Regions from separate parts of the Blautia sp. DFI.3.45 genome, predicted to be linked through region 1. Evidence: predicted binding sites of a transcription regulator. Region 1 holds the regulator's gene; each other region holds the start of a gene.
What was found. The regulator HrcA, encoded in region 1, represses chaperone genes, less so after heat shock. The targets are predictions, from matches to a motif close to TGTTAGCACTCNNNNNNNNNGAGTGCTAACA.
Positions count from the first base shown of each region.

Region 2: groES (co-chaperone GroES) is a predicted target of HrcA. The motif match lies at 8,233-8,263, and genes of this name have one in related genera.
Region 3: htpG (molecular chaperone HtpG) is a predicted target of HrcA. The motif match lies at 1,785-1,815, and genes of this name have one in related genera.

Region 1 is NZ_JAJDMI010000032.1:25,878-37,206, forward strand. Features, by position in the region: gene dnaJ (molecular chaperone DnaJ) at 30-1,217, opposite strand; gene dnaK (molecular chaperone DnaK) at 1,337-3,214, opposite strand; gene grpE (nucleotide exchange factor GrpE) at 3,275-3,919, opposite strand; gene hrcA (heat-inducible transcriptional repressor HrcA) at 3,937-4,977, opposite strand; gene uvrB (excinuclease ABC subunit UvrB) at 5,437-7,425, opposite strand; gene LJE09_RS11785 (transporter substrate-binding domain-containing protein) at 7,563-10,346, opposite strand; gene LJE09_RS11790 (LysR family transcriptional regulator) at 10,748-11,137, shown strand; gene LJE09_RS19210 (hypothetical protein) at 11,163-11,267, shown strand.
Region 2 is NZ_JAJDMI010000028.1:36,390-47,718, reverse strand. Features, by position in the region: gene LJE09_RS11060 (amidophosphoribosyltransferase) at 1-836, shown strand, start outside; gene LJE09_RS11055 (hypothetical protein) at 871-1,473, shown strand; gene LJE09_RS11050 (helix-turn-helix domain-containing protein) at 1,552-1,767, opposite strand; gene LJE09_RS11045 (YifB family Mg chelatase-like AAA ATPase) at 2,117-3,673, shown strand; gene dprA (DNA-processing protein DprA) at 3,694-4,611, shown strand; gene topA (type I DNA topoisomerase) at 4,743-6,812, shown strand; gene codY (GTP-sensing pleiotropic transcriptional regulator CodY) at 7,184-7,969, shown strand; gene groES (co-chaperone GroES) at 8,376-8,660, shown strand; gene groL (chaperonin GroEL) at 8,792-10,411, shown strand; gene LJE09_RS11015 (DUF6106 family protein) at 10,779-11,282, shown strand.
Region 3 is NZ_JAJDMI010000039.1:6,183-17,511, forward strand. Features, by position in the region: gene LJE09_RS12740 (hypothetical protein) at 1-1,737, shown strand, start outside; gene htpG (molecular chaperone HtpG) at 2,006-4,078, shown strand; gene LJE09_RS12750 (sporulation initiation factor Spo0A C-terminal domain-containing protein) at 4,432-4,761, shown strand; gene LJE09_RS12755 (DUF5721 family protein) at 4,775-5,275, opposite strand; gene LJE09_RS12760 (DegV family protein) at 5,529-6,368, shown strand; gene LJE09_RS12765 (hypothetical protein) at 6,443-6,916, shown strand; gene LJE09_RS12770 (cold-shock protein) at 7,049-7,249, opposite strand; gene LJE09_RS12775 (dihydroorotase) at 7,524-8,810, shown strand; gene pyrF (orotidine-5'-phosphate decarboxylase) at 8,844-9,770, shown strand; gene LJE09_RS12785 (dihydroorotate dehydrogenase electron transfer subunit) at 9,781-10,569, shown strand; gene LJE09_RS12790 (dihydroorotate dehydrogenase) at 10,569-11,329, shown strand, end outside.

The DNA of each region.
Region 1 (11,329 bases):
AACCTCTTTTCTTTAATTTTCTTTTATAATTAATCCTCAAAAGTCTCTTTTAATTTATCCATGAAACTCTTTTTCTTCTTTTCCGGTTTTTCAAAATCATCAGAATCTTTTGATTTCGGACGGTTACCACACGCCTCATCGAATTTGCGCAGTGCTTCTTTTGCTTCTTCGTTGAGGTTTGTAGGAACCTGCACAACGAAAGTCACATAATGATCGCCACGTACATTCTTGTTTCTCAGAGACGGTACACCTTTTCCCTTCAGACGGATCCTTGTGTCTGTCTGAGTTCCGGGTTTCACTTCATATTCAACCTCTCCATCCACTGTGTTGATACGTACAGTACCGCCCAGTGCTGCCTGCGCGTATGTAAGAGGCGCAGTAGAGAAGATATTCATATCCTGTCTCTGGAAGATCGGATGACGTGCAACATTTACTTCTACAAGCAGATCGCCTCTCGGACCTCCGTTTGTACCCGGTTCACCCTTCTCACGGATGCGGATGCTCTGACCATTGTCAATACCTGCAGGTACAGATACCTGAATCTTCTTTCTTGAAGACGTATATCCGGTTCCGCGGCAGGAAGTACATTTATCCTTGATGATCTTACCTGATCCATGACAATCCGGACAAGTCTGTACATTACGCACCATTCCAAACATGGACTGCTGTGTATAAACAACCTGACCTTCTCCATGACATTTCGGACAAGTTACCGGTGAAGTACCCGGCTTCGCACCTGTTCCATGACAGGTGGTACACTCGTCTTTCAGTACGATCTCCAGTTCCTTCTCACAGCCAAAGACAGCTTCTTCAAAAGTAATATTTACGCGTGCGCGGAGATTAGCTCCCTTCATCGGACCATTATTGGCACGTCTGCTTCTGCTGCCGCCGCCAAATAAATCGCCGAAAATATCGCCGAAGATATCACCCATATCAGCACCGTTAAAATCAAAACCTCCGAAGCCGCCGCCGGCACCTCCGCCACCGTTTTCAAAAGCCGCATGGCCAAACTGGTCATACTGTTTTCTCTTCTCCGGATCGCTTAAGATGGTGTAAGCCTCTGTTGCCTCTTTAAATTTCGCCTCAGCCTCTTTATCTCCTGGATTTACATCCGGGTGATACTTCTTGGCCAGCTTACGATATGCTTTTTTAAGTGTTGCGTCATCGGCGCTTTTGTCCACGCCTAAGACTTCATAATAATCTCTCTTATCAGCCATGATTTTAATCCTATACCCGTTTTATTTATAACACAACTATTCAGTGAGAGAGACTCTCCCACTGAACAGTTATTATTGATATTTCCGTTGCAAATCTCTGCTTTTACAGAAATGTCACATTATACTTCTTTGTAATCAGCATCTACAACATCATCGTTGTTTCCTGCATCTGTGCTGCCTGCTGCACCGCCGCCCATATTCATGTCCGGTCCTGCCTGGCCGCCTGCCTGCTGTGTCTGCTCATACATTTTAGCGAAAAGCTTCTGAGCACTTTCCATCATCTTCTCCTGAGCAGCTTTGATATCTGCTACCTGAGAATCTGTCATCTCTTCTGCATTTGCAGTCTGAGACAGTAAATCTTTCAGTGCGTTCAGGTCTGCTTCTACAGCAGCTTTATCATTAGCATCGATCTTGTCTCCGGCTTCTTTCAGTGCATTCTCAACCTGGAATACCATGGAATCAGCATTGTTTCTTGTATCGATTGCTTCTTTACGTTTCTTATCCTGTGCTTCAAACTCAGCAGCTTCTTTTACTGCCTTGTCGATATCGGAATCAGACATGTTAGAACCAGCTGTGATTGTGATGTGCTGTTCTTTACCTGTTCCAAGATCCTTAGCAGATACATTTACGATACCGTTTGCATCGATATCAAATGTAACTTCAATCTGCGGAACACCACGACGTGCTGGCGGGATTCCGTCCAGACGGAACTGGCCAAGGGATTTGTTGTCTTTTGCAAACTGACGCTCACCCTGTACAACGTTGATATCTACTGCTGTCTGGTTGTCTGCTGCTGTTGAGAAAATCTGGCTCTTTCTTGTAGGAATTGTAGTATTTCTCTCAATCAATCTTGTTGCGATACCACCCATTGTCTCGATGGACAGTGACAGTGGAGTAACATCCAGAAGAAGGATATCACCTGCGCCTGCATCACCTGCAAGTTTACCACCCTGGATAGAAGCACCAAGTGCTACACACTCATCCGGGTTCAGGTTCTTGCTTGGCTCTTTGCCTGTTAACTGTCTTACTTTATCCTGAACAGCCGGGATACGGGAAGATCCACCAACCAGAAGTACCTGGCCAAGTTCAGATGCTGTGATACCTGCATCTGAAAGTGCACGACGTACCGGTTCTGCTGTCATTTCTACTAAGTCATGTGTTAATTCATCGAATTTAGCTCTTGTAAGGTTCATATCGAAGTGTTTCGGGCCTTCTGCTGTAGCTGTGATGAATGGCAGATTGATGTTTGTAGTTGTTGCGGAAGAAAGCTCTTTCTTTGCTTTCTCTGCAGCTTCTTTTAATCTCTGAAGTGCCATCTTATCATTGCTTAAGTCTACGCCTTCTGCTTTCTTAAACTCTGCAAGCATGTAATCTGTAACTTTCTGGTCGAAGTCATCACCACCAAGACGGTTGTTACCTGCTGTGGAAAGTACTTCGATAACGCCGTCACCGATTTCGATCACAGATACATCGAATGTACCGCCACCTAAATCGTATACCATAATCTTCTGTTCTTTTTCATTGTCAAGACCATATGCAAGAGCTGCTGCTGTTGGCTCGTTGATGATACGTTTTACATCAAGACCTGCGATTTTACCGGCATCTTTTGTTGCCTGACGCTGAGCATCATTGAAATATGCAGGAACTGTGATAACTGCTTCTGTAACTTTCTCACCAAGGTATCCTTCTGCATCTTTTTTCAGTTTCTGAAGAATCATAGCGGAAATTTCCTGTGGAGAATATTTCTTGTCGTCGATTGTTACACGATAGTCAGTACCCATCTCTCTTTTAATGGAAGAGATTGTTCTCTCTGCGTTTGTTACTGCCTGACGTTTTGCAGGTTCACCTACAAGACGTTCTCCTGTTTTTGTGAAAGCGACAACTGATGGTGTTGTTCTTGCGCCTTCTGTATTAGCAATAACTGTTGGCTGTCCGCCTTCCATTACGGCTACACAGCTGTTTGTTGTACCTAAGTCAATACCAATGATTTTTCCCATAATCTTGTTCCTCCTGTTTATTTTCAACTAGATTTGATATATTCTATATTTTCATGTAAATTAGTTGGCTACTTTTACCATACTGTGGCGGACTACGAAATCCTTGTAGGTGTAACCCTTCTGGAATTCTTCTACCACAATATTCTCACCAGCTTCTTCATCCTCCACATGCATTACTGCGTTGTGGAAGTTCGGATCAAATTCCTTACCCACTGCTTCAATCGGTTTCACGCCCAGCTCATCTAATGTGGTGATCAGCTGTTTGTAGATCATCTTCATGCCATCTGCAAAAGAATCTCCTTCAGGTGCCTGTGCAAGACCTCTCTCGAAGTTATCCACAACCGGAAGCATTTTCTCAACTATGTCCTTGGCTCCGATGATATACATACTGGATTTCTCTTTCTCCGTTCTCTTACGGAAGTTATCGAATTCAGCCATGTTTCGTTTCAGCCTGTCTGTAAGTTCTTCAATCTGCTGTTCAAATTTATCTTTTTCTTTTTTCTTCTTGCCGAAGAAAGAAGTTTTTGATTTGCTGTCTTTCTTGTCATCCTGGGAAGCTTCCTCGTCTCCGTCCTCTACCGGGATTTCCTCTGTTTCTGCTTCGCCGTTCTCTACAACTTCAGGTTCATTCTCAACAGTTTCTTCTGTTACCGGAGTATCTGTTGTCTCTTCTTCCTGAGCTGTGTTCTTTGTTTCTTCTGACACTCTCTATTACCGCCTTTCTAACTCTCTTTCTTAATCAGTTCGTCCAGCTGGACTTTCAAAGCCTTCAGGCTGTCAACTACGTTTGCATAATCCATACGCTTGGGACCGATGATACCGATGGTACCATGCATTCCTTTTCCAAGTTCGTAAGTGGCTGTGACTACACTGCAGTCTTTCATGGTCTGCACCGGCATCTCATCACCAATGTACACCTGAATTCCTGTGTTCTCTGTATCAGACATTCTCTCTTTCACCAGGTCTACCAGATCCTGCTTCTCTTCAAATGCTGAAATCAGCTCGCTCGCTTTGCTTGTGTCTGCAAGCTCCGGATACTTGAAAATGTTGGTTGCTCCTGAAGTATATATCTGCATATCGTCTTCGTCTACCTGGATGGTGTCTGCCACTGCATCAAGGACTGTGCCAACCACAGAGCCATGTACACCTGCCTGTTCTTTCAGGCGGGCAATCATTCCCAGGTTGATATCCTGAATGGGCACCCCATTTAAGTTGGTGTTAAGAAGAAGATTTAATTTCAGGATTGTCTGATCGTCCATCTCCTCATCCAGATTGATGATCTGGTTTCGGATGACATTGTTATCACTCACTACTACTGCCACAAGCTGAAGGGGTGTCACACGGGAAAGCTGGATGAATTTAATCTTGCTTCCGCTGTACTGTGGAACAGAGATCATTGTTGCATAGTTGGTATTGGAGGCCAGTACCTTTGCTACCTGCTTCAACATTTTATCCAGTTTGTCAGTTTTCTCTATCATGAGATCCTTGATTTCCTGAACCTCTGATTCCTTTTCTTTCATCAGCTCGTCTACGTAGAGGCGATAACCTTTATCAGAAGGAATTCTTCCGGCTGAGGTGTGGGGCTGTACGATATATCCCATATCTGTCAGGTCTGACATCTCATTCCGGATGGTGGCAGAGCTTACATTTAAATCTGCAAACTTGGAAATGGTCCGGGAACCCACCGGTTCGCCTGTTTCCATGTAGGTTTTGATGATGGCTTTTAGTATTTTCTTTTTACGATCATCTAATTCCTGATCCATGAAGTTCCACTCCTTTACTGCCTTTGTTTTTGGTTTGTTAGCACTCATGTTTTAGGAGTGCTAACACCTTATGCTCATAAGATAGCACTCTTGATTTGGTTTGTCAATATTATTTTGTGAATTTTTTGTTATTTTATGAACAATAGGGGTTATTAGGATTATGTTATAGAAAGGGGACGCGGGGAGAAATTATTGATATTGTGTGCGGTTTCGGACGCTAAGAGATACTAAGTCTGCAGAAATCTGCTAAAGGCATGAGCCGGCTTGTCAAACTCGCTCCGTCGCAGACTCCGCTCAGACAGGTGATGCAGCCGGCTCATAACGCAGATTTCTGCAGACTAAGTATCTCTAAGCATCCTGCAAATGCACACAATATCAATAATTTCTCCCCGCTGGCTGTTCAGGACGATTATACAGGCGGGGCTCTCGCCTGGGAGGCGAATCGCCTCTTCTATAGCACTATTTGTCTAAAATATCCAGATTCTTTTTCAGGTCGATCATTTTATCACGTAGTTCAGCGGCCTGTTCAAAGTTGAGGTCTGCGGCTGCGGCGCGCATTTGTTTTTCTACCTGGGCGATGAGTTTGGTGAGTTCTTTACGGGTCATGGACTCTGGGTCTTTCTGGAGTCGGACTTCGGTTTCGGCTACTGCTTTGGATACGGCGATGAGATCGCGGACTGCTTTTTTGATAGTAGTCGGAGTAATTCCGTGTTCTTTGTTGTAGGCTTCCTGAATGGTTCGGCGGCGGTTGGTTTCGGTGATGGCTTTGTGCATGGAATCGGTCATGTTGTCTGCGTACATGATCACGTGACCTTCGCTATTTCGGGCAGCTCGTCCGATGGTCTGGATGAGGGAGGTTTCGGAACGGAGGAAACCTTCTTTGTCTGCATCCAGGATTGCTACCAGGGTGATTTCCGGGATGTCCAGGCCTTCTCGAAGAAGGTTGATTCCTACCAGAACATCAAAAACATCCAGACGCATATCACGAATAATGCGGGCACGCTCTAAGGTATCGATATCGGAATGGAGGTAACGGACTCTGATTCCTACTTCTTTCATATATTCTGTCAGGTCTTCTGCCATTCGTTTGGTGAGAGTGGTAATCAGGATTTTGTGTTTCTTTGACACTTCTTTGTTTACTTCTCCGATCAGATCATCGATCTGGCCTTCAATGGGGCGGACTTCTACTTTCGGATCCAGGAGTCCGGTTGGACGGATGATCTGTTCTGCACGGAGGAGTTCATGATCATACTCATATTGTCCTGGAGTGGCAGATACAAACATGACCTGATCCAGTTTGGATTCGAATTCTTCGAAGCTTAAAGGACGGTTGTCCTTTGCCGAAGGAAGACGGAAACCATAGTCCACCAATGTCTGCTTCCTGCTCTGGTCACCGGCGTACATTCCTCCTACCTGAGGTACTGTGATATGAGATTCATCTATAATAAGTAAGAAGTCATCTCCAAAATAGTCCAGCAGTGTGTATGGCGGCTGTCCGGGCTTTAATCCTGACAGATGTCTGGAATAATTTTCGATTCCTGAACAGAATCCGGTTTCTTTCATCATTTCAATGTCGAAATTGGTGCGTTCTGAGATTCGCTGGGCTTCCAGAAGCTTGTCTTCGCTTTTGAAATACTCTACACGTTCTTTTAATTCTTCTTCTATTGCTACAGCTGCTCTCTGGATCTGTTCTGCTGGCACTACATAGTGGGATGCAGGGAAGATGCTGATATGAGAACGCTGGCATTTGATTTCTCCTGTCAGTACATCAATTTCTGAAATACGGTCAATCTCATCTCCGAAAAATTCTACTCTCACGGCTGTATCGGAGCTGTTGGCAGGAAAAATTTCCAAAGTATCTCCACGGACACGGAAGGTGCTTCGGTGGAAGTCCATCTCATTTCTGGTGTACTGAATGTCGATCAGTTCCCGGATTACCTCATCCCGGTCTTTGGTCATTCCCGGACGCAGAGAGATCATCATGTCAAAGAATTCCTGAGGGGAACCCAATCCGTAGATACAAGAAACGGAGGAAATGACCACTACGTCTTTCCGCTCTGACATTGCGGCTGTGGCCGAGAGACGGAGTTTGTCAATCTCGTCATTGATGGAGGAGTCTTTGGCAATATAGGTGTCTGAAGACGGGACATAAGCCTCCGGCTGATAGTAGTCATAATAGGAGACAAAATATTCCACTGCGTTCTCAGGGAAGAATTCTTTCATCTCACCGTAAAGCTGCGCCGCGAGAGTTTTATTGTGGGCGAGGATGAGGGTTGGTTTATTAAGCTGGGCGATGACGTTCGCCATAGTGAAGGTCTTACCGGAGCCTGTGACACCCAGTAAAGTTTCGAACTGGTTGCCTTCTTTAAAGCCTCTGACCAGACGTTCAATTGCCTGAGGCTGATCTCCAGTTGGCTTGTACTCGGAATGCAATTCAAAATGATCCATAATATTCTCCTGTTTTAATCAAATTTCACTTATCAAAAATTGAAATATGTTTAATATGGTTATATTTTCAGTATATCATCCCATATAAAAAAAGTACAGAGCAAGCGAATACCTGTTCTGTACTTTAACGTGTCGCGTTACTGTTCACTCTGGCTGCCTAAAACCGAACAAATAGTCTTCTCAACTTTTTCTGCATCAACAGGTTTTGCAATATGTCCGTTCATTCCTTTTGCCAGTGCCTTTTTTCTGTCTTCCTCAAAGGCATTGGCTGTCATGGCTATGATTGGAATAGTGGCTTTGTCTTTATCTGACAGTCCGCGGATCATCTCAGTTGCCCTGTAGCCGTCCATGTTCGGCATCTGAATATCCATAAGGATCAGGTCATAGGTGCCTGCCGGTTTCTGTTCTATCCTTGACACACACTGAACTCCATCCTCAACACGATCAACCATAAGTCCCATATCCTCCAGGATAAACTGTGCGATTTCCGCATTCAGATCATTATCCTCGGCAAGCAAAATATGTTTTCCGCTGATTCTGTCTGTTTCATCCACATCTGAAGATTTTTCCGTATCCTGTTCATAGTAGCTCTTATCAGCAATCCTGTATTCCAGGGTAACTGTAAATTTACTTCCTTCTCCCTGCTTACTTTCTACTTCAATAGTTCCGTACATCATATCAATATACTTCTTTATGATCGGCATTCCCAGACCTGTTCCCGCAATCTTTCCGTCTGTTGTATTTCGTTCCCTGGCAAAAGCCTCAAAGAGAGATGGAAGGAATTCTTCGCTCATTCCGATACCTGTATCAATTACCTGAGTCCGTATCCGCACATAGTCTTTCCTGTCACAGTCAAGCTCTGTGATCCTTATGGTAACTCTTCCCCCTGAAGCTGTATATTTTACCGCATTACTGATCAGATTGAGGAAAATTTCCTTGTTCTTCGTCTCATCGCAGATTACGTGCTCATGCTTGACATCATATTCCATCTTAAGGTGAATACATTTTTTCTCCGCTTCCGCCTGGAAAATTTTGTAAATTCCCTGATAAATATCTCTGATCTTCACATAATCTTCATCCAGTTCCACCTTACCGCTTTCAATCCGGGCCATGTCCAGCACATTATTGATAATAGACAGAAGCAGATTTCCGGACTGTTCCATCTTCTCCTGATAATCCAGAAGTTTCGGATCAGTCAGTTCCCTTTTTATCAGCTCACTGTATCCCAGCAGGGCATTCATGGGTGTCCGGATATCGTGAGACATATTGAAAAGGAACTCTGATTTGGCGGCATTAGCCTTTTCTGCCTGAATCTTGGCTTTTCTCGCTTGTATCAGCAGATAAACTATAATCCATACAATAATCAAGACCACACTTACAAACCAAATGGAAACTACCCGCAGATTATCCTTTATGTATTCTGCCAGAGTAACCTTGCCCGGTGCGTTTTCATATACGTAAAACTGACTGGAAAGTCTGGAAGCAGGCAGAGTCTGAATGGTTTTGTTCAGGATATTCATTAATGTTGTGTTTTCCCTGGTGACCGCAAAGCAGGAAGCGCCGGATTTCGTAAGAAAAATACTGCGCATTTTGCTGTCCTCCAGTGTCTTTAATGACTGTCCTGCCTTCACAACAAAGCAGTCTGCCTCTCCACTTTGAACTGCTTTATCGGCCTCAGCAGATGAGTCGTATTCCTTTATTTTCCAGAATGGATAATTAAAAGAAATATACCACTTCCCCAGCAGGTTATTCCTGCTCACTGCTACTGTATTCTCTTTATTTTCATCAAACTTCTTAACACCGGTGAGTACTGCAACATTAATTTCAAAAACAGTATTTGACAATACAATATCATTCTGCTCAGCTTCATATGGATTCTGGTTCATATGAAAAATCATATCAATCCTGTTATCCTTTAATGCCTGCAGCTCTTTCTCCTGGGATTCAAAACCTGTCAGTTGAAATTCTATGGCTTGTTCACCCAGATAACCGGATACCAGACTAATATAATCGTTAATAATTCCTACCGGTTTCTCTGACTCCGTATCCACAAGGCTGATACCCACATCATTTTTCAGATATCCAATCCTGACCGCCCCATGCTGTTCCAGCCAGTTCTGTTCCTCATCCGTAAGAGTTTCAAGGGAATTTGCAGAGAGATACCTTTTATAAAGATCGTCTGTATAAAAAGGATTCTCCCTCTCTATCTTCTGCATTACCTGATCCAGCTCTTCTTTCAAATCCGGGCGTTTTTTGCTGACTGCAAAATAATTATAGGAGCTACCAATCAGAATAGCAGGAGAAATATCGTCTCTTTCCCACTGTGGAGATTCATTTAAAACAAATCCGTCAATTTCATGATTTTTCAATTTCTGACGAACATCATCTGCACCGGTAATATCAACCTGCTGCGTGTTCACTCCATGACTTTTCTCCCACTCATGGAACATTTCGGCAGGAAGTGCATTCGGCAGCATACCGATTCTTTTTCCATTTAATGTAGTCAGATCTGAAATGGAGATATCTGTATTAGAAGTATCCACATACAGGTAATATTTATCCTCTCCCATAGGCAATTCTGAAAAAAGCATGGAAGTGGAACGTTCCTCTGTATAGGAAATGCCTCCCAGCAGATCGATCTGTCCATTTTTCAGCATACTCATCAGTTCTGCCCAGCTTCCCTCCACATATTCATATTTCCATCCGGTATGCGCAGCTACTGCCTGCTGGTATTCGTAGCTGTAGCCTCTCCTCTGACCGTCTGGTCCTGTGGTATTATAGGTTCCCTCATACCAGCCTACTCTGACTGTTTTGGATTTTGCTTCCTCTGCTGATACAGGAAGGGGAAGCACAGTAATATATAAAATAAGGCATAATAAAATGCAGATATGTCTCTGTACATTTAACCTAAACTTTTTCATATAACTTTCTCCAAATGATTTTGTGTCTATCCGGTGAAGATATCTCAACAGATTATTGCCTTTTTCATTTACTTCACCCGGGTTATGGAAACATGTATCATGCTTCTGCAGATATCATACCTTATTTTCCGTCATTGCAACAGCCCTATATTTATTTTTTATACTCATTTTTCAGTTTTCAGATAATCTTTCCCTGCCAAAATTCAATGCCTATAGCAATTCCATAAAATAATGCAATCAAGACAGTTCAGCAGCGTGCGAAGGACAAGAAAGATACCTGCAGGATAATTTTTTTATTTCAAGGCAGAGAAAAGAGATTCAGCAGTGGCATAATCATTTGTACGCCAAGTATTAAAGTTACTATTTATTTGAATTTCGTATACAGAAAAAAGCAGCCCACTGTGTCCGTTGCTATCCGCGATCTGGAAATTGAATTCGGCATCAGCCTTTTTTATAGAAAAGGAAACAGACTGATCCTTACTGAAGAAGGCGAAGAGCTTTATAATAAAGCCACTTACATTCTTCAATACTGCAACGAGCTTCAGGCAGATTACTCCAGTATGGCGAGAGTGAAGCCTCCTATTCGTATTGGGATCCCGCCTATGCTGAGCACCGTCTTTTTCCCTGAGCTTCTCACCGCATTTCACCGGCAATATTCGGAAATTGCTGTTGTTCTGAAGGAATATGGCTCTGTCCGTGCCTGCAATCTGGTACAGGATGACACTCTGGATCTGGCTCTGGTAAATATGGAACAGTATAATATTGATAAGTTTAACAAGGCTCTGCTATGAAAGCAGTAATACAAAAGTAGTAACTGTGACATCTGATGGTGTAATCAAAGCTATGAGAAAGGGAAACTGTAAGATATGGGTATATGCACAGAATGGTATATATAAAGTGATTACAGTTACAGTAAAATAATTTTTATGTGCGCATCAGTTTTACGGCTGATGCGTATATTTTTATGACCACATGAGGTCATG
Region 2 (11,329 bases), on a different contig from region 1:
GCTTTGCATACCTGAATCTTGGATATGAAGACCTGAAAGAACTGGGCCCCGGAGAAATTGTTGCTGTGACTCCGGACGGTGTGGAAACCCTGCAGAAACCAGGGGAAGAGATGCGAATCTGTTCTTTCCTCTGGGTATATTACGGATATCCTACTTCGGCATACGAGGGTGTGAATGTAGAAGAAATGCGTTATCATTGCGGTGATATGCTGGCCAGGAGAGACAGGGGAGAAGTAAATCCCGATATTGTAGCCGGTGTTCCGGATTCCGGTATTGCCCATGCAATCGGATATGCGAACCAGTCCGGTGTGCCTTTTGCTCGTCCGTTTATCAAATATACACCAACCTGGCCAAGATCATTTATGCCTACACAGCAGAGTCAGAGAAATCTTATCGCAAGAATGAAGCTGATTCCTGTACATCGCCTGATCAAGGATAAGAGTCTTCTGATGATCGATGATTCTATTGTACGTGGAACACAGTTAAGAGAAACGACGGAATTTCTTTACAGAAATGGTGCAAAAGAAGTACATATCCGTCCTGCGTGTCCGCCTTTACTTTATGGATGCAAATATTTGAATTTCTCACGTTCAAAATCAGAGATGGATCTGATCACAAGACGTGTGATCGCCAAACGCGAGGGAGAGAATGTCAGTGATAAAGTCCTGGCAGACTATGCAGATCCAAATTCAACAAATTATAAAGAAATGCTGGAAGAAATCCGTAAGGAGCTGAATTTCACATCACTGAAATTCCACAGACTTGATGATCTGAAAGCTTCCATTGGAATTTCACCATGTAAACTCTGTACCTATTGCTGGGATGGAAAAGAATAAGTAACGAACAAGAAACAGAAGAGGAGATGCAGATTTGTCGATAACAAACAATGGGAAACAGAAACGGAATAAAAAGAAAAAAAGACTTATAAAACTTCTGATAATTGTAATTATCCTGTTTATCCTGCTTATGCTGGCAGATACTCTGCTGCTCCAACACAGAAAGAACGTGGACAGAGAACAGAGAAAAGCAGAAGCAATCGCGGCACTGGAAAGAGTTCCCACTGTAACACCGACACCTGCAGCTACACCCACACCTACCCCAACGCCGATTCCTACGGTAACACCAACACCTGTACTGGAAAGGGCATATGTTTTTAACCCGGAGGACTATCTGGGAACCTGGCGCAGTGAGAATGGCAGGGTTAAGATCAAAATTAAGAAACTCAGTCAGAAGTCGGTTACATTCACTTATTGGCAGACAAATAAGAAAAAGACAGCTTCCTGTAAGGCAAAAGTAAAGAAATCCGTAGCAGGAAACGCAACCAGATTCTCGTTTACAGACTCGCTGGGAAATGTAGCAAAGGGTTATCTTACCTTTGATAATGGTCGTCTTTATGTGAATATTAAGACAAAAACAAAAGCGGAGGGTGCAAAAGTCCATCCTTCTGTGGATACTGTTATGATAAAAGAATAAAAGATACAAAAAATATAAAAGGATTCAGTAACATAAACAGTTACAGGAATCCTTTTATATTAAAAAAAGTGATTTTACTTATTTATTCATCTCTTTTTTATCAGTGCGTCCTACCAGATAATCAACACTTATATCGTAATAATTTGCCAGTCTGATAAGCATTTCAACCGGGATATTGCGTGAACCTGTCTCATAGTGAGAGTAGGAACGCTGGCTGATGTGAAGAATTTCGCTGAGCTGTTTCTGTGACATGTCAGCATCTGTACGTAAATCCTGAATACGCTGAAATTTCATATAGTTCACCTCTCTGTTTTGTAGTGTACTCCCAAACATGATCTGTGAAAAGCCTTCGCAGATTATGTACTGAAAAAAGTATAAAACAGAACAAAATGAACGGTTGCAAAACAGAGCAAAATGGTCTATTATAAAAATAATCTTTTTTCTAATCTGATTTCTGAAATAATTTCCAATACAATTTAAGTGATGTAACTATTCAGTCGTCCGCTGTTTGGCGAGACATACAAGCCAAAATTCCATTGCCGCAGGCAATCTGGAATGAATTTTGGCTACGTTACTGTGAACGGAGTGAACAGTAACGAATTGTTATATATTTTTTGGTGAGCATAAATATCGGGGGAGATTTATGCCGGAAGAAAGGAGTTTATATTTGTTTGCAAGTGTATTATCAGCTGCAATTTTTGGGGTGGAAGTATGCCCTGTGCAGGTAGAAGCTGATGTAAGTAACGGACTTCCTTCCTTTATCATGGTAGGATTTCCTTCTGCGCAGGTAAAGGAAGCGCAGGAACGGGTACGCACAGCACTCAAGAATAATGGTTATCAGTTTCCACCAAAGAGAATTACCGTCAATTTTGCTCCTGCAGACATGAAGAAAGAGGGCGCCGGTTTTGATGTACCGGTGGCAGCAGCAGTGTTGGCTGCTTTTGAGATGATCAGCCCTCAGGTTGTCAGCAGAGTTATGATGGCAGGGGAGATCGGTCTGGACGGAGAAATCCATGGGATATCCGGAATCCTGCCGATTGTGTTGTGTGCAAGAAGTTTGGGCAGTCGTTTTTGCGTAGTTCCCTATGAGAATCTGAAAGAAGGAAGACTGATCAGGGATGTGCCGGTAGCAGGAGTAAAAAATTTATGGGAACTGGTCGAGTGTCTTAAGAATCCGGAACCCTATCTGAAGAGGGAAATACAGGAAGAAATTCCTTCTATTATAAATACAGATATGGGAATGGATTTTTCAGACATTGAAGGACAGGAAGGAGCAAAAAGAGCGGCGGAAATTGCAGTAAGCGGATTTCACAATCTTCTCCTTATCGGACCTCCGGGAACGGGCAAAACCATGCTTGCCAGAAGACTGCCGACGATCATGCCTGGGCTTGGTTTTGAAGAAAAGCTGGAGCTTACCAGAATTTACAGTATTGCAGGACTTCTTTCAAGAGAACATCCTCTGATCGATGAGCGACCATTTCGCAGCCCTCATCATACAAGTACTCCGCAGGCAATTGCAGGAGGCGGGCGTAATCCCAGACCCGGCGAAATCACTCTTGCGCATAAAGGTGTACTCTTTCTGGATGAAATGCCGGAATTTTCCAGAGCAAGTCTGGAACTTCTGCGACAGCCCATGGAGGATAAAGTGATCCAGATAGCCAGAGCAAGCGGAACTTATAACTTTCCGGCGGATTTTATGTTATGTGCAGCGATGAATCCCTGTCCCTGCGGTTATTATCCGGATTTAAACAGATGCACCTGTACAGCAGGTGAGATCACACATTATATGGGAAAGATCAGTCGCCCTCTTCTGGACAGAATTGATATCAGCACTGAGGTACCGCCGGTTTCTTTTTCACAGCTTCACTGTGGAAGAAAGGGAGAAAATTCCGCTGCTATCAGAAAAAGAGTGGAAAAAGTACAGAAGATCCAGGAAGAACGGTATAAAGATGAGAAAATAAATTTTAACGGGCAGCTGAAGAGCAGTCTGATCGATAAATTCTGCCCTCTTACAGACAGCGCATCCCGACTTCTGGCAAGAGCTTTTGAAAAAATCGCATTCAGTGCCAGATCCTATCACAGGATCCTGAAGGTAGCCAGAACAATTGCGGATATGGAAGGGGAAGAAATGATTGCCGGTCATCATATCGGAGAAGCACTTTCGTACAGGGCATTTGACAAAGATTCTGTCATAAAATAAAGGTCAGTGAGGTATTTTATATGGAAAGAACTGATGTGAAAAATAATCATACAGAAGAATACAGTACAGGTCAGATACGATGTATTGAGAAATCAGATCCGGAATATCCTCAGATAATGAAGCAGTATTCCTCCATGCCGGCAAAGCTTTATGTAAAAGGCAGACTTCCTGATCCTAAGAGAAGAACGGTGGCAGTGATCGGTGCCAGAATGTGCAGTCCTTATGGAAGGATGCAGGCATTCCGGTATGCGAAAGCGTTAAGTGTAGCTGGAGTCCAGATTATCAGCGGTATGGCACTTGGCATTGATTCAGAAGGACATAAAGGCGCACTGGAAGGAAAGATGCCTACATTTGCGGTGCTTGGAAGTGGTGTTGATGTATGCTATCCGAAATCTAACAGAAAACTCTATGAGAGGATCTTATGGGAAAATGGCGGGATCATCAGTGAATGTCCACTGGGTTCAGGACCTGTTTCCTGGCATTTCCCGGCGCGAAACCGGATCATCAGTGCTTTGTCAGACGCGGTTCTGGTAGTGGAAGCAAAAGAAAACAGCGGTTCGCTGATCACTGCGGGATTTGCACTGGAACAGGGAAAGATGGTCTATGCGATTCCGGGGGCAGTGACAGATGAACTCAGCAGAGGCTGCCATAAGCTGATCTACGACGGCGCAGGGATTGCATACTGTCCGGAAATTATGCTGGAAGAACTTGGAATTTCGATGGAAAAAGTAACACAAAACGGTGAAAAAAACAACTTGGGACTTGCAAGAGATTTGAATATGGTGTATAGTTGTCTCGATTTACGACCAAAAAATCCCGACTACATTGTGAGAAAAACAGGCTTTTCCCCGGCACAGGTAAGCAACTGTCTTGTGGAACTGACACTGCGGGGGCTCATAAGAGAGAGCGGGAGACATTATTATGTAAAAGACAGTTGACGATTTATGATTATTGTGCTTCACGTTTCTGCGGCGCAGGGCGATTTTCATATGTAACAATATCGCTGTCAGGCAATGTGCCCGTTCAGGGACACTGTGAAGAATAACAGATTACGACTAGGAGAGGTAGCATGGCGAAATATCTGGTGATAGTAGAATCACCTGCAAAAGTGAAAACAATAAAGAAATTTCTCGGTGCGAATTACGATGTGGAAGCTTCTAACGGACATGTCCGTGATTTCCCGAAGAGTCAGTTCGGAATTGATGTTGAGCATGATTTTGAACCCAAATATATAACGATCAGAGGAAAGGGAGAACTGCTTGCAAAGCTTCGCAAGGCTGCAAAGAAAGCAGATAAGATTTATCTTGCAACTGACCCTGACCGCGAGGGAGAGGCAATTTCCTGGCATCTGATGCAGGCATTAAAAGAAGATCCGAAGAAGATGCACAGGATTACCTTTAACGAGATTACCAAGACAGCAGTAAAATCATCAATCAAACAGGCCAGAGACCTGGATATGGATCTGGTAGATGCACAGCAGGCAAGACGTATGCTTGACCGTATGGTAGGTTATACCATCAGCCCGCTTCTCTGGGCAAAAGTCAAGAGAGGCTTAAGTGCGGGGCGCGTACAGTCTGTTGCGCTTCGTATCATCTGTGACAGAGAAGATGAGATCAATGCGTTTATTCCGGAAGAATACTGGAGCCTGGAGGGAGATTTTCAGGTGAAGGGTGAGAAGAAACCGTTGCAGGCGAAGTTTTATGGAACAGATAAAAAGATGGATATCCACAGCAAAGAGGAAATGGATAAACTTCTGGCCTCTCTGAAAGATAAAGAATATGAGATCAATGAAGTAAAGAAAGGCGAGAGGATCAAGAATGCACCGCTTCCCTTTACTACAAGTACCTTACAGCAGGAAGCAGCCAAGACCTTAAACTTTTCCACACAGAAGACAATGCGTCTGGCACAGCAGCTGTATGAAGGAATTGATATCAAAGGAAATGGAACGGTAGGTGTGATTTCTTATCTGCGTACAGATTCCACCCGAATCTCGGAGGAAGCAGATGCTGCTGCAAGAGAATATATCACTGCTCAGTACGGAGAGGATTATGTTTCAAAGTCTGAGAAAGCTGTGAAAAAGGGACAGAAGATCCAGGATGCTCACGAAGCGATCCGTCCTACAGACATCAGCCGTACACCGGCTGTACTGAAGGAATCTCTTTCAAGAGATCAGTTCAGACTGTATCAGCTTATCTGGAGACGTTTTGCGGCCAGCAGAATGGCTCCTGCAAAATACGAAACAACATCTGTAAAGATTGGTGCAGACCAGTATATTTTTACAGTCTCTGCCTCCAAGATCATATTTGACGGATTTATGTCTGTATACACAGATGAAGAGGACCAGAAAAAAGGAAATGTTCTGAATCAGAGTCTTGAAAGAGGAATGAAGCTTAGTCTTAAGGAACTGAAACCAGAACAGCATTTCACGCAGCCGCCTGCACATTATACAGAGGCATCTCTGGTCAAGACTATGGAAGAACTGGGGATCGGACGTCCAAGTACCTATGCGCCGACGATCACAACGATCATCAGCCGCCGTTATGTTGCAAAAGAACAGAAGAACTTGTATGTTACAGAGTTGGGGGAAGTTGTCAATAATATTATGAAACAGGCTTTCCCGAGTATTGTAGATGTAAACTTCACTGCGACTATGGAAGGGCTTCTGGACTGTGTGGCAGCAGGAACTGTAAAGTGGAAGACAGTAGTAAGCAACTTCTATCCGGATCTGAAGAAGGATGTAGATGCTGCAGAGGAAGAACTTGAAAAGGTTGATATTCAGGATGAAGTGACAGATGTGATCTGCGAAAACTGTGGCAGACATATGGTGATCAAATATGGTCCTCATGGACGATTCCTTGCATGTCCGGGATTTCCGGAATGCAAAAATACCAAACCATATTTTGAGAAGATCGGGGTGGCATGTCCGAAATGTGGAAAAGAGATTGTGCTTAAGAAAACCAAAAAAGGACGTAAGTACTACGGGTGTGAGGATAATCCGGATTGTGATTTCATGTCCTGGCAGAAGCCATCAGCAAAGAAATGCCCGAAATGTGGAAGCTATATGGTGGAAAAGGGGAATAAGCTTGTCTGCAGCCAGGAGACATGTGGATATGTAGAGGCAAAGGACGAGAAAGAATAATAACGGATTGTAAATGTTATAAATGGGACTGTTGCAGCAGTTGAAAATGAATTTCATTAATGCAACAGTTCCGTTTTTTGTCTTACAGTCAGTGACTTTCTGACTTTTTGTCTTCAATCCTTTGAACTTTTGATGATGATATTTATTGAATAATATTATAAAAGGAATCTATTTTCAGAAAAGCAAAAATAAATAAAAAAATAGTAAAATTTGTCTTGTAATTTGACTTTAAAACGTGTAAAATCAAAGTATCAGTAATGTTAATGACCATGTGTGTCTGAATCTTCCTTGCGAGCAAAAGAAAGTGACTGCTCATTTATGAAATAATGACAGAAAGATTTCGGATATGTACAGGGTGAAAGGAGGACAATATGAGTGTTCAGCTGCTGGATAGAACAAGAAAAATTAATAAACTTCTGCATAACAGCAGTTCCAGCAAAGTGGTATTTAATGACATCTGTCAGGTTCTGATGGAGACACTGAGTTCCAACATTCTGGTTCTCAGTAAAAAAGGAAAGGTTCTGGGTGTCAGTTTATGCCCGGGAGTAGAGGAGATCACTGAACTGATCGAGGACAAGGTTGGCGGATATGTAGATTCCCTGTTAAACGAGAGATTTCTGGGTGTCCTGTCAACAAAAGAGAATGTAAATCTTCAGACACTGGGATTTGAACATGTATCAAGCAGTTATCAGGGAATCATTAATCCGATAGATATTGCAGGGGAACGACTGGGTACTGTATTTATGTATCGTTATGAGAAACCATATGACATTGAAGATATTATTGTCAGTGAATATGGAACAACCGTTGTAGGGCTTGAGATGATGAGAGCGGTTCATGAAGAGAATGCTGAGGAGGACAGAAAGCAGCAGGTAGTGAAATCTGCGTTTAATACTTTATCTTTCTCCGAACTGGAGGCGATCATCCATATTTTTGATGAACTTGACGGAGATGAGGGAATCCTGGTTGCAAGTAAGATCGCAGACCGCGTGGGAATCACCAGATCTGTTATCGTAAACGCTTTGAGGAAGTTTGAAAGTGCCGGTGTGATCGAATCCAGATCTTCCGGTATGAAAGGAACCTACATTAAAGTGCTGAATGAAGTCATCTTTGATGAACTGGAAGAGATTAAAGCTCAGAGAAATAAGAAATCCTGATATAGAAGCTTCCATAAATAATGAATGCAAGAAGGCTGTCTGCTGTATGGTGGACGGTCTTTTTATTTTATGTTAAAGAAAATTACTCCGTAATATGCTTATAACATAATAAAGCTCTCCGGACTTGTTATGACAAAATTATTTGTAAATTAAGAAAACAAAAGAAAAAAAGAGTATATATAAGTAAAAAAGAGAATATAGATTATTTTATAATGATAAAAGCACTTGCGAAATCGACTCATTTTCAATAATATAAGGACAGTGATTAGCACTCGAAGTAAATGAGTGCTAGCAAAAATCGGCAGAATCAGACAGAGTGCCGAAATAGTTACCGGATATTTTGCGATAACGAAAAGAGTACGGTAACAGGAAAGCTTTAGTTGGAGAATAAAGGAGGATATAGATCATGACATTAGTACCTTTAGGTGACAGAGTTGTATTAAAACAGGTTGAAGCAGAAGAAACAACAAAATCCGGAATCGTTCTTCCGGGACAGGCACAGGAGAAACCACAGCAGGCAGAAGTTGTAGCTGTAGGACCTGGCGGAGTTGTTGACGGCAAAGAAGTAAAAATGGAAGTAGCTGTAGGTGATAAAGTTATCTACTCCAAATATTCAGGAACAGAAGTAAAGATGGATGGCACAGAATACATTATCGTAAAACAGAATGATATTCTTGCAATTGTTAAATAAGCAATATCAAAATAGAAAACATAAATGAAGATACTTATAAGATAATATTTACAGGATGTAACATGAAATACCGGCTAAGTATCAGAAAAAATTCATAGAGATCAAAATTTGAATCAGGAGGTCATATTATCATGGCAAAAGAAATTAAATTCGGCGCAGAAGCCAGAGCAGCTCTTGAAGCTGGTGTAAATAAATTAGCTGATACAGTAAGAGTAACATTAGGACCGAAAGGAAGAAACGTAGTTCTTGACAAACCATACGGTGCTCCGCTTATTACAAACGACGGTGTTACAATCGCAAAAGAAATTGAACTGGAAGATGGATTTGAAAACATGGGCGCACAGCTGATCAAAGAAGTTGCTTCCAAAACAAACGATGTAGCAGGTGATGGTACAACAACAGCTACTGTTCTTGCACAGGCTATGGTTCACGAAGGAATGAGAAACCTGGCAGCAGGCGCTAACCCGATCATCCTCAGAAAAGGAATGAAGAAAGCTACAGATGTAGCTGTAGAAGCAATCAAGAACATGAGCCAGACAATCAGCGGCAAGAAACAGATCGCAAACGTTGCATCTATTTCCGCAAGCGATGAGACTGTTGGACAGTTAGTAGCAGATGCTATGGAAAAAGTTTCCAAAGATGGCGTTATCACAGTAGAAGAATCCAAGACAATGCACACAGAACTTGACCTTGTAGAAGGTATGCAGTTCGATCGTGGATATGTATCCGCATATATGTCAACAGATATGGAAAAAATGGAAGCAAATCTGGAAGATCCATATATCCTGATCACAGACAAGAAGATCAGCAACATCCAGGAAATCCTTCCATTACTGGAGCAGATCGTAAAAGTTGGTGCGAAACTTCTTATCATTGCTGAAGATGTAGAGGGTGAAGCTCTTACAACTCTGATCGTAAACAAATTAAGAGGAACCTTCCAGGTAGTAGCTGTCAAAGCTCCGGGATATGGTGACAGAAGAAAAGAAATGCTTCAGGATATCGCAATCCTTACAGGCGGCCAGGTAATCTCCGAAGAAGTTGGTCTGGAACTGAAAGACGCAACTATGGAGCAGTTAGGACGTGCAAAATCTGTTAAAGTTGCAAAAGAGAACACAGTTATCGTTGACGGTATGGGTGACAAAGATGCAATCGCAAACCGTGTTGCTCAGATCCGTGGACAGATTGAAGAAACAAAATCTGAATTTGATAAAGAAAAATTACAGGAAAGACTTGCAAAACTGGCTGGCGGCGTAGCTGTTATCCGTGTTGGTGCTTCCACTGAGACAGAAATGAAAGAAGCTAAGCTTCGTCTGGAAGATGCTCTTGCAGCTACAAGAGCAGCAGTAGAAGAAGGTATCATCGCAGGTGGCGGATCTGCTTACATCCACGCATCCAAAGAAGTTGCAAAACTTGCAGCAACTCTGGAAGGTGACGAGAAGACAGGTGCAAATATCATCCTGAAAGCTCTGGAAGCTCCTCTGTTCCGTATTTCTGCAAATGCAGGACTTGAAGGTTCCGTAATCATCAACAAAGTAAGAGAATCCGAACCGGGAATCGGCTTTGATGCTTTGAACGAAAGATATGTAGATATGGTAAGCGAAGGTATCCTTGATCCTGCAAAGGTTACAAGAAGTGCTCTTCAGAATGCTACAAGCGTTGCGTCTACATTACTTACAACAGAATCTGCTGTTGCAATTATCAAAGAAGACACACCTGCACCGGCTGCTAACCCGGGAATGGGAATGATGTAATTTTTAATAAACGATAAAATTATACTGCAGTATGCTCAGATAAAAATAGTATGTTACTGTTCATTCCGTTCACAGTAACATAGCCAAAATTCATTCCAGATTGCCTGCGGCAATGGAATTTTGGCTTGTATGTCTCGGGATTTTGGCATATTCATGCCAAAACACCTCGCGGAACAGTGGTGTGTGAACAGTAACAATAGTACATAGTACAGGTGGAATATGTGAAACGGAACCGTCGTCATAGACGATGGTTCCGTTTTGTGATATAATGCAGAAAAACAGCATGATGAATAAAATATAATTGTTAAATATGCTGTGCAAAAAAAGCTGTTTTCAACAGCTGAACAAATGAAAAGGAGACGAAACAATGGGCGACTTGTATTCAGAATTACTGGTAAAGAAAGATAAGACGGCTAAAGACAGCCTGCTCAAATACGGTCTGATCGTTTTGACAGTGCTGGCAGTATTTGCCGGACTTATCATCACACCGCTGGCACTGATCATTGCCGTAGCGCTTGGAATTGCATGCTATTTTGTAATCCCGAAAACAGATGTAGAATATGAATATCTGTTTATCAATGGCGATTTTGACATCGACATGATCATGTCAAAGACAAAAAGAAAGAAAGTAAAGAGCTTCAAATTATCAGAAGCAGATCTGGCAGCACCGCTGGATTCCCACAGAATGGACTATTACAACGGAAACCAGAACATGAAAGTACTGGACTTTTCATCAGGAAATCCAGAGCATAAACGCTTTGGTGTTATCACAAGACTGGACGGAAATTTATGCAAGATCATCCTGGAACCGGATGAGGCACTTGCACAGGCTATGAAAAATTCAGCACCGAGCAAAGTTTTTTTGGATTGACATAGAATCTGATTTTTGTTACACTTGTTGAAAATAAAAGGACCAGT
Region 3 (11,329 bases), on a different contig from region 1:
AGCGTATGGATACAGCCGAGAGAAGGACTGGAACCGGGTGAATATGATGATATGATCACATACCGGACGGAAGAAGGTATTGAGGTTTCTTTTGAAGCGAAGATTACAGTTGAAGGTGAGGATGATTCATCAGATGACGAAGATCTGAAGCCTTCGGATGAGCCTTCTGCAGAACCGACAGAGACGCCGGATGACAGCGAGGCTCCATCGGCAGGTGACAATGCAGATGCATCTCTTGAGGCACAGTCTCTTGAGGTAAATACAGGAAGTCTTAATTTCAGCGATATCGAAGAAAATTATACACAGGCCAATGAGACACTGTCCGTAACCGTAACAAATACAGGGGATGGAACTGTCACTTTAAAGATACCGAAATCAGATTATTTTGAGGTGATGAACGAAGATGGAAGTGAAGCTGTATCAGGAATACAGATTGCAAAAGGTGATTCTCTTATGTTCATGGTACAGCCAAAAACCGGTCTGACGAAGGGGGATTACAGTGATACCCTGATATTTGAAAGTGAAGAGGATTCGGAAGTGGCAGCGCAGGTAACTGCGGAAGTATCTGTAAAAGAGGCAGAACAGGAACAGATCACAGCAGTTCAGGCAGATCCGGAATCTTTCAGTTATGATGATCTGAAGGAAGGTTATGATACTCCTGAAGCGACGACCATTACACTTACCAATACAGGAAATACAACTGTTTCGCTGATGCAGCCATATGCAGAGTATTTTGATATTGGGGAACTTTCGGCATCAGTGCTGGAGCCGGGAGATTCTGCTGCATTTACAGCAGTACCGGTGAACGGTCTGAAAGTCGGCAATTACCTGGACAGTATTCAGATAGCCCAGACCAGTTCGGAAGGACAGGAGGATGTATTGACAACAATCAAAGCTTCTGCGACTGTTTCGGAAGTGAAAAAGATTTATAAATTATCCGTAACACCGGAAGAACTGAATTTTGGAAAAGCAAAAGAAGGATATAGTGAGGCACCGGAAGCGCAGAAAGTTACAGTGACGAATGAGGGGAATACAAATGTAACTTTAAATGCACCGTCAGGTAAAAACTTTAAAATCGGGAAACTTTCAGCCACAGAGCTTGCACCGGGGGAGAGCTGTACATTTAAAATCCGCCCGAAGGAGGGTTTAAAGGCCGGCTCCTATACAGAGTCAGTTGTGATTGATAATAAACAGCAGATCAGTGCAGAAGTGAAAGTTCAGTTTACGGTTAAAGCTGCCCGCAAGGCGAAAATTGCAGATCCGACAGATAATAAGATTACAGGAATCAGTTCAGATGGATACACAACACAGTCAAAGATTACATTTACAGCAGTCGGAGCGGGTATGGACAATGAAAGTCCGGGAAAGGGAGATGTCCGCTATGTACCGTATAACTGGAAAGTGATCAATACAAATAGCTGGAGCAGTGCACCTTATACTGCTGCATTTGGAATTACGAAGGCCGGAACCTACACATTGACAGTTACATTTGACCGTCAGAAGTATAATGGAAGTGAATGGAAGAATACAGGGGAGCAGGATACTAAACAGGTGAATTTCAGTATTACACAGGCGCAGACTGTAACTGCAACTCCGACTCCACAGCCGAATGGAGCAACTGCGAAATCAGCGGTAAAGACAGGAGATACGACTAATATCACACCGTTTGTGATTATTCTGGCGATTGCAGCAGGATGTATTGTGGGAGTTGTGGTATACAAAAGACGAAAGAAATAAGAGTTATCTGAAGAAAAAAATACAGGGGAATATGTAAAATATAAAATTATTAGCACTCATTTTTAGTGAGTGCTAATTTTTTCTTGACTTTTGGAATAAATGGTATTACTATATCTTTCAGAGAAGCAACTTACAGGAGTCAAAAGCTATTTCAAAGGATAAACAGGAGAGGATAGTTTTGACTCCGGAGGCAGAGCAGATAAGAATGCAGTATATTGACAGATAAAGTTGCGGCAAATGATTAAAAACAAAAAGGAGTGTGGACAGCATGGCTGTAAAACATGGAAATTTATCAATTAACAGTGAAAATATTTTCCCAATCATCAAGAAATGGTTATATTCCGATCATGATATTTTTGTAAGAGAGCTGGTCTCCAACGGATGCGATGCGATCACTAAACTGAAAAAACTGGAAGTAATGGGAGAATATACTTTTCCGGAAGGATACAAACCGGAGATTCAGGTAATTGTTAATCCTGATGAGAAAACTCTGAAATTCATCGATAATGGTATTGGCATGACTGCTGATGAAGTAGAGAAATACATTACCCAGATTGCTTTTTCAGGTGCAACTCAGTTTCTTGAGAAATATAAAGACAAAACTACAGATGATCAGATGATTGGTCATTTTGGACTTGGATTTTATTCTGCATTTATGGTAGCGGATGAAGTGCATATTGATACACTTTCCTATACAGAAGGTGCACAGCCTGTACACTGGTCCTGCGATGGCGGAACAGAATATGATATCCAGGAAGGTAACAAGAATACGATTGGTACAGAAATCACCCTGTTCCTGAATGAAGACTGCCTGGAATTTGCAAATGAGTACCGTATGCGTGAGATTCTTGAGAAATACTGTTCCTTCATGCCGGTTCATATTTACCTTTCCAAAGCAAATGCACCTCAGGAATATGAGACAATTGATGAATCTGAGTTAAGAGACGATGATGTAGTTGTTGAACATATTCATGAGGAAGCAAAGACAGAAGAAAAAGAAAATGATAAAGGTGAAAAGGAAGTTGTTGAAATTTCTCCTGCAAAGGATAAAGTAAAGATCAATAAACGTCCGGTTTCTATCAGTGATATTAATCCGCTCTGGATGAAGCATCCAAATGAATGTACAGATGATGAATACAAGGAATTTTACCGCAAGGTATTTATGGATTATAAGGAACCGTTATTCTGGATACATCTGAATATGGATTATCCGTTTAATTTAAAAGGTATCCTGTACTTCCCGAAGATCAATACAGAGTATGATTCCATTGAAGGAACGATCAAACTTTATAACAATCAGGTATTTATCGCAGATAATATCAAGGAAGTAATTCCTGAATTCCTGCTTCTTCTGAAAGGTGTGATCGATTGTCCGGATCTTCCATTGAACGTGTCACGAAGCGCATTGCAGAATGACGGATTTGTACAGAAGATTTCTGAATACATTTCCAAAAAAGTGGCAGATAAGCTTACCGGAATGTGCAAGACTGACAGAGAATCTTATGAGAAATACTGGGATGATATCAGCCCGTTTATTAAATATGGCTGTATTAAAGATACTAAGTTTGCAGAAAAAATGGGAGATTATGTACTCTTTAAGAATCTTGATGGCAAATATCTCACATTAAAGGACTGCATTGAAGAGAATAAAAAAGAAACAGAAGAAACTGAGGCTCAGACAGAAGAAAAGAAAGAAGATGCAGCAGAGTCTGAAAACAAAGACACTGCGGAAGCGAAAGAACCTGAGAAGACAGTAATTTTCTATGTAACTGATGAAGTTCAGCAGAGTCAGTATATCAATATGTTTACGGAAGCAGGAAAAGATGCCGTTATCCTGAAGCATAATATTGACAGTGCATTTATTTCCAGTCTTGAGCAGAAACATCAGGAAGTACAGTTTAAGCGTATTGATGCTGATCTGACCGAAGAAATGAAGGGTGAGGGTACTGCAGATGAAGAAACTGTCAAAGCACTGACAGAACTTTTCCGCAAGAGCCTTAATAAAGATAAACTGGAAGTACATGTTGAGAATCTGAAAAATGAAAATGTATCAGCAATGATGACTCTTTCCGAAGAGAGCCGCCGTATGCAGGATATGATGAAGATGTATAATATGTATGGAATGGATCCGAATATGTTTGGCGGACAGGAAACACTGGTTCTGAATGCGAATCATCCATTGGTTAAATATCTGGCAGAGAATCAGGAATCTGACAAGGCTCCGCTTATCTGTGAACAGCTGTATGACCTTGCGATGATGAGCCATAAACAGCTTTCACCGGACGAAATGACCAGATTTGTTCAGAGAAGCAATGAAATCTTGCTGATGGTTGCAAAATAAGATAGAAAGCAGGCAATTTGCCGGCAGATCAATGAGAGGACAGATACGCTTGTCAGAATAGCAGAATATCAAATAAGGAGCGGAGAATAACTTTTGCTCCTTATTTTTGTGGAAAACAATTACATTGGTATTGACAAATGTCTTATGAATTCCTATTATTAAGTTGCCGATATTTTAATGAATATGCCGAATCCGCAGAAAATATAACGGGTTACAGAGAATAGTGACTGCAATGGTGCTTCCGGGCAGCCAATATCGTGACTTTCATTTACTTATAGAGAAATGTGTGTAAATAAATGAGATATCCAAATCTGTAAAAACACAGATTATGGAAGTTACAGGAGGAACGATGTATGAGTGCAGTTTATGGAGTTATTAGAAAATTGGGTGCAACATCAAAGTATAAAGGATATTATTATGTTGTGGATGCAGTAGAAATGGCACAGAAAATTTATGAGCGACCGGTAAAAGTCACCAAAGATATTTATCCGGTCATTGCAAGAAAATATAAATCAACGCCGTCTAATGTAGAACACAACATAAGAACACTGGTAAACTTATGTTGGATGAATCATAAGGATACACTGGAAGAAATGGCAGGGTGTACAATGGCAGATAAACCGACGAACAGTGAGTTTATAGATATTCTGGTCTATTATCTGCGTTATTCGGATAAAGACTGATAACAGAATCTACTCATAATTTCTCACAGGGAATGTGATGACTGGAGAGAAAAACAGTCATGGAATCATCCCAGAGATGTTCCAGACGTTTATCCGGACTGAATGAAGTATAAGAAACACCTGTTGTACATAAAAGGGACTGGTTCTTGTACCGGATATTCAGATAAAAGCTTTGCACAGGAATATCTGCAATATGCTGTTCATTTTTTAACAACGACTGTGTCTGATCATGAGAAAGTTCAAATACAATCCTGAAATTCAAAGGTGTGCGTCTGCCGCGTATGATAGAAAAACAATAAGGTTTTACATCATGCCAGAGGGAATATTCTGTGGAATTCTCCTCAAAAGCAGCCTTTGTGTCAGTATCAAAGAAATCGTAATGAAGTTTTCCGTTTATGGTAAAAGTGTTGAAGGTTGTCACAGATGCCTCGACAAGAGAAAAACGGTCAAATACCTCACCGATCAGGAGTTTATTCATAAAATCTTTTACATCAGTAATTTTTAAAGCAAGCATACAACACCTCTCTGATAACATGATTTACAGCTGTTCAGAATTAAAAAAGACTTCTGGATTGCTGCATATTTCTGAACATATTTTGTGGATCAGGCAGCGCTTCCTGCACTTTGCGGGAAGCGTCTTTTTATTATAAAGCACTTTTGAAAAAAAGAACAGTGTTTTTATTAAAAAGTCTTTTCAAACGTAAAGCGGTGTGATAAGATATATCTGGTATTGAATACTACATATAATGGAAAAGAGGACGATATAATTGAGATATAAGATTATCATAGATAGTTGTGGAGAACTTTTGGACGAATGGAAGAAAGATGAATGTTTTGAATCCATTCCACTGACTCTGATGGTAGGAGCTGAACAGATCATAGATGATGAAACATTTGATCAGGCAGAGTTTATTGATAAAGTGGCAGCCTGCCCGGAATGTCCGAAATCAGCCTGCCCGTCACCTGAGAGATATATGAGAGCATATGACTGCGAGGCTGAGCATATTTATGCAGTGACTTTGTCTTCTGAGCTGAGTGGTTCCTATAACAGTGCGTTGCTTGGCAGAGATCTTATTATGGAAGACCATCCGGATAAAAAAATACATGTGTTTAATTCACGTTCCGCATCCATCGGGGAAAGCCTGATCGGAATGAAGATACAGGAATGCGAAGAAGCAGGGATGAGTTTTGAAGAAGTTGTTTCAACTGTGGAACATTATATTGAAGGACAGCATACATTTTTTATACTTGAGAATCTTGATACTTTGAGAAAGAACGGCCGTCTGAGCAAAGTGAAAGCGTTAGTGGCCAGTGCATTGAAAATCAAACCGGTCATGGGTTCTACGGATGATGGAAATATCTGCCAGCTGGATCAGGCAAGAGGTATGAATCGTGCTCTGATCAAGCTTGTAGAGCAGGTAATCGAGAAAACCCCGGACAGTGCAGAGAAGGTTCTTGCCATCAGTCACTGCAATTGTCCGGCAAGAGCACAGGTGCTCAAAGAGGCTTTTGAAGAGAGAATGAAACTTGCAAAGATCGTAGTCCTTGATACAGCGGGTGTAAGTTCTATGTATGCAAATGACGGCGGAGTGATCGTTGCAGTATAAACTAATTGTTTTCTTTTGCAGTAAAGTGTGCTATAATCAGAAAATACGAAATATTGATGCAAAGGAGATCTATCATGAGCCAGAAGAAAGTCGATGCTTATAAGGCCAGAAAAGGACTGCATAACAAAACAGACAGAAAAGAAAAAGTACTTTTTGGACTGGAAATGTTTGCCTGGGCATTCATTTGTGTTGTGATTGTTGCATGGATTGGTTATTCTGCATATGTAAAAGTGACAGGAGCCAAAGAGAATGTGGTTCAGAATACAGTAATGGATACTACTGCACTTGACAATTACATTTCGAATCTGTCAACAGATGCATCCGATGATACAGACAGCACTGATGCAGATACAGCGGAGGAAGAAGATACAACAGCTTCCACTGATACAGACAGTGAAGATGCTGATGCAGCAGACGCAACCGCAGATGATTCTGAAACGGAAACCGCAGATAAATCTGAAGAAGCAGATGATACAAATGTAGCAGACGATAAAGCTGCAGAAACAGCAGATTCAACAACGGATGCAGACAGCGCAGATGCTAAATAGAAATTGAATCTCTGATGGATTCACAGAAGAAAAGCAATAAAAAATCCCCGGATGATCCGGGGATTTTTTTGAGGTTTAATCCGTATAGAAAAGTGCGGAATTCAATCCTCTCGCGTTAACAAAAATTATAAATTATAATTTTGTAACGTTTGCAGCCTGCATACCACGAGCGCCTTCTGTTAAGTCGTATGTTACAGCCTGTCCTTCTTCAAGGGATTTGAATCCTTCACCATTGATAGCGGAGAAATGTACAAATACGTCTGCACCGTCTTCACCAGTGATAAATCCGTAACCTTTTTCTGCGTTGAACCATTTTACAGTTCCCTTGTTCATGTTGTTACCTCCATAAAAAATAAAAAAATTATATAGTTTCTGGCAAATAAAAAAATCACCAGATTTTACAGATTATATACTGTTATATAATCTCTAAAAACCAGTGACTATACATTAAATAATCCAGATATGAACTGATTATATCTCCCGCATTTTGAATTGTCAAGCAAAAAAGACTGCACATCAGTAAAAAAAGGCTTTATAAAAGAAGAAGTTTCGTGTATTATGTATATCAGAAAGTTATTGTCAAACGACAACGAAGGGAGAGAATTGCATGGGTATTCTGATTCAGGGAGGACGTATCGTAGATGCGGCTACTGACACTGATAAAAAAGGCGATATTTATCTGGAAGATGGCGTGATCACCGAGATCGGTGAGAAACTTAAAATAAAAGATAAAAGCGACAAAGTAATAGATGCGAAGGGATGTCTGGTAATGCCGGGACTGATCGATCTTCACGTTCATTTCAGAGATCCGGGACAGACACAGAAAGAGGATATAGAGACAGGTTCCCGGGCTGCTGCAAGAGGTGGTGTGACAACGGTTGTTGCAATGCCGAATACAACACCGGTAATTGACAGTCCGGATCGTGTAAATTATGTGCATAATAAGGCAAAACAGCTTGCCGGCATTCATGTGCTCCAGGCAGGTGCCATTACGCAGGGGGAGAAGGGACAGGAACTTTCTGATATCGAAGGAATGGTAAAAGCGGGAATCCCGGCATTATCTGAAGACGGCAAATCTGTTATGAATACCAGACTTTGCAAAGAAGCTATGGAAGTGGCAGAGAAATTCAATGTTCCGATCTTTGCTCACTGTGAGGATATTGATCTGCGCGGTGATGGATGTATGAATGAGGATGAGAATGCGCGGAGACTTGGTCTGCCAGGTATCTGCAATGCAGTTGAGGATGTGATCGCAGCGAGAGATATTCTTCTTGCCAGAGAGACAGGGGCAAGACTGCATCTGTGCCATTGTTCCACAGAAGGTGTTGCGAAGATGATGGAGATTGTGAAGGAAGAGGGATTGGACAATATCACAGCAGAGGTTTGCCCGCATCATTTTATCCTCACTTCCGATGATATTAAATGTGATGATCCAAACTATAAGATGAACCCTCCTCTTCGTACGAAGAAAGATGTAGATGCACTGATCCGAGGACTGAAGGATGGTTCCTTTAAAGTGATCAGTACAGATCATGCACCTCATGCAGTGCCGGAGAAGACAGGCTCTATCCGGAATGCGGCTTTTGGCATTGTGGGAATTGAGACAAGCTTTGCATTGTCTTATACTGCACTTGTAGAAACCGGAATTCTTACAATCTCACAGCTTATTGAGAAAATGAGCTGGAACCCAGCACAGATTCTGGGAAGTGACAGAGGTACACTTCAGAAGGGACATCCGGCAGACATTGTCATTGCAGACATTGATCACGAATATAAAATAGATAAAAATGAATTTGCTTCCAAAGGACGCAACACACCATTTGACGGATGGAAAGTAAAGGGAAAAATTCTCTATACAATCTGTGATGGAAAAGTTGTATACCAGAATGCATAAAAATACCATATCAATATTCAGGAGGAAAGACTCATGATCAACAAACTTATTAAAAACATTAAAAAAACAAACGCTCCTATCGTAGTAGGACTGGATCCGATGCTCAACTATATCCCGCAGCATATTCAGAAGAAAGCTTTTTCTGAACTGGGGGAAACATTAGAGGGAGCAGCAGAAGCTATCTGGCAGTATAATAAAGGAATCGTTGATGCGATCAGCGATCTGATTCCTGCAGTGAAACCACAGATCGCAATGTATGAGCAGTTTGGTATTCCGGGCTTAATGGCATATAAGAACACCATTGATTATTGCAAAGAAAAAGGTCTGGTAGTTATTGGAGATATCAAACGAGGTGACATTGGTTCCACATCTGCTGCATATGCAGTCGGACATCTGGGTAAAGTTCAGGTGGGAAGTAACAGAATCGCAGGTTTTGACGAAGATTTTGCGACAATCAATCCATATATGGGATCTGACAGTGTCAACCCGTTTATCGATGTATGTAAAGAAGAGAACAAAGGGCTTTTTGTACTCGTAAAAACATCCAATCCGTCCAGCGGAGAGTTTCAGGACAGAATCATTGACGGACGTCCGCTTTATGAGTGGGTTGGAGAGAAGGTTGCCCAGTGGGGAGAATCACATATGGGAAATGAATACAGCTATGTAGGTGCTGTAGTAGGTGCAACCTATCCGGAAATGGGAAAAACTCTCCGTAAGATCATGCCGAAAACCTTCATCCTGGTACCGGGATATGGTGCACAGGGCGGAAAAGGTGCCGATCTTGTTCATTTCTTTAATGAAGACGGACTTGGTGCGATCGTCAACTCTTCCAGAGGAATCATTGCAGCTTACAAACAGGAAAAATATGCTTCCTTTGGTGAATTAAATTATGCAGATGCATCCCGCCAGGCGGTAAAAGATATGATCGAAGACATCAGTACTGCTTTAAACAATCGCTAGGAGGCATAAAATGAGCGAAAAGACAAGAGAAATCTGCACTGTTGTAAGTCAGAAGAGCATTGGTGCAGGCATTTACAGTATGTGGATCCAGACTGACAGAATCGCAGCAGATGCGAAACCGGGACAGTTTGTATCTCTTTATACAAATGATAAATCCAAAATTCTTCCCAGACCGATCAGTCTTTGTGAGATTGACAAAGAAAATGGCCGTCTTCATCTGGTTTACAGAGTGACCGGACAGGGAACCGGAACCGATGAATTTTCACAGATGAAAGCCGGAGATACCATTCCGGTACTGGGACCTCTGGGAAATGGTTTTCCTGTAGAGAAGGCTGAGGGGAAAAAAGTTTTCCTTATGGGTGGTGGAATCGGTGTTCCTCCGATCCTGGAACTTGCAAAGCAGATGAAATGTGAGAAAAAACAGATCATTGCAGGATACAGGGACTGTCATACGTTCCTCAGAGAGGAATTTGAGGCGGCGGGAACACTTTATATTGCCACAGAGGATGGCAGTGTGGGAACAAAAGGCAATGTTATGGATGCTATCAGAGAGAATGCTCTGGAAGCGGACATGATCTATGCCTGCGGACCAACTCCGATGCTTCGTGCAATCAAGAAATATGCCGAAGAAAATGGGATTGAATGTTATATTTCCCTGGAGGAACGTATGGCATGCGGAATCGGTGCCTGCCTTGCCTGTGTGTGCAAATCCAGAGAAAAAGATGCACATAGCAATGTGAATAATAAGAGAATCTGCAAGGATGGCCCGGTATTTCTTTCTACGGAGGTGGAAATCTGATGGATATGAGTGTAAATATTGCCGGCGTAGAGTGGAAAAATCCGGTAACAGTGGCATCCGGAACCTTTGGTTCAGGAGCAGAATTTGCTGATTATGTAGATATTAATAAGCTGGGAGCAGTGACAACCAAGGGCGTAGCCAATGTCCCGTGGGTCGGAAATCCGACTCCGCGTGTGGCTGAAGTTTACGGAGGCATGATGAATGCGATTGGTCTGCAGAATCCTGGTATCGATCTTTTCTGTGAGAGGGATATTCCTTTTTTGAAACAGTATGATACAAAGATCATTGTAAATGTATGCGGTCATGCGCCGGAAGAATATCTGGCAGTGGTGGAACGTTTGGCAGATCAGCCAATTGATATGATGGAGATTAATATTTCCTGCCCGAATGTAAATGCAGGATTCCTTGCATTTGGTCAGGATGCACATCATGTAGAGGAACTTACCGCTCAGATCAAAAAGATTGCAAAACAGCCTGTGATCATGAAGTTAACACCGAATGTCACAGATATCACAGAGATTGCAAAAGGTGCGGAAGCAGGCGGTGCAGATGCGGTATCCCTGATCAATACACTGACAGGAATGAAGATTGATATCAACAGGAAGACTTTTGCGCTTGCAAATAAAACCGGTGGTGTTTCCGGACCGATCGTGAAACCGATTGCTGTCCGTATGGTTTATCAGGTTGCACAGGCAGTCAATATCCCGATCATCGGAATGGGCGGAATTTCCTGCGCAGAGGATGCAATTGAGTTTATTCT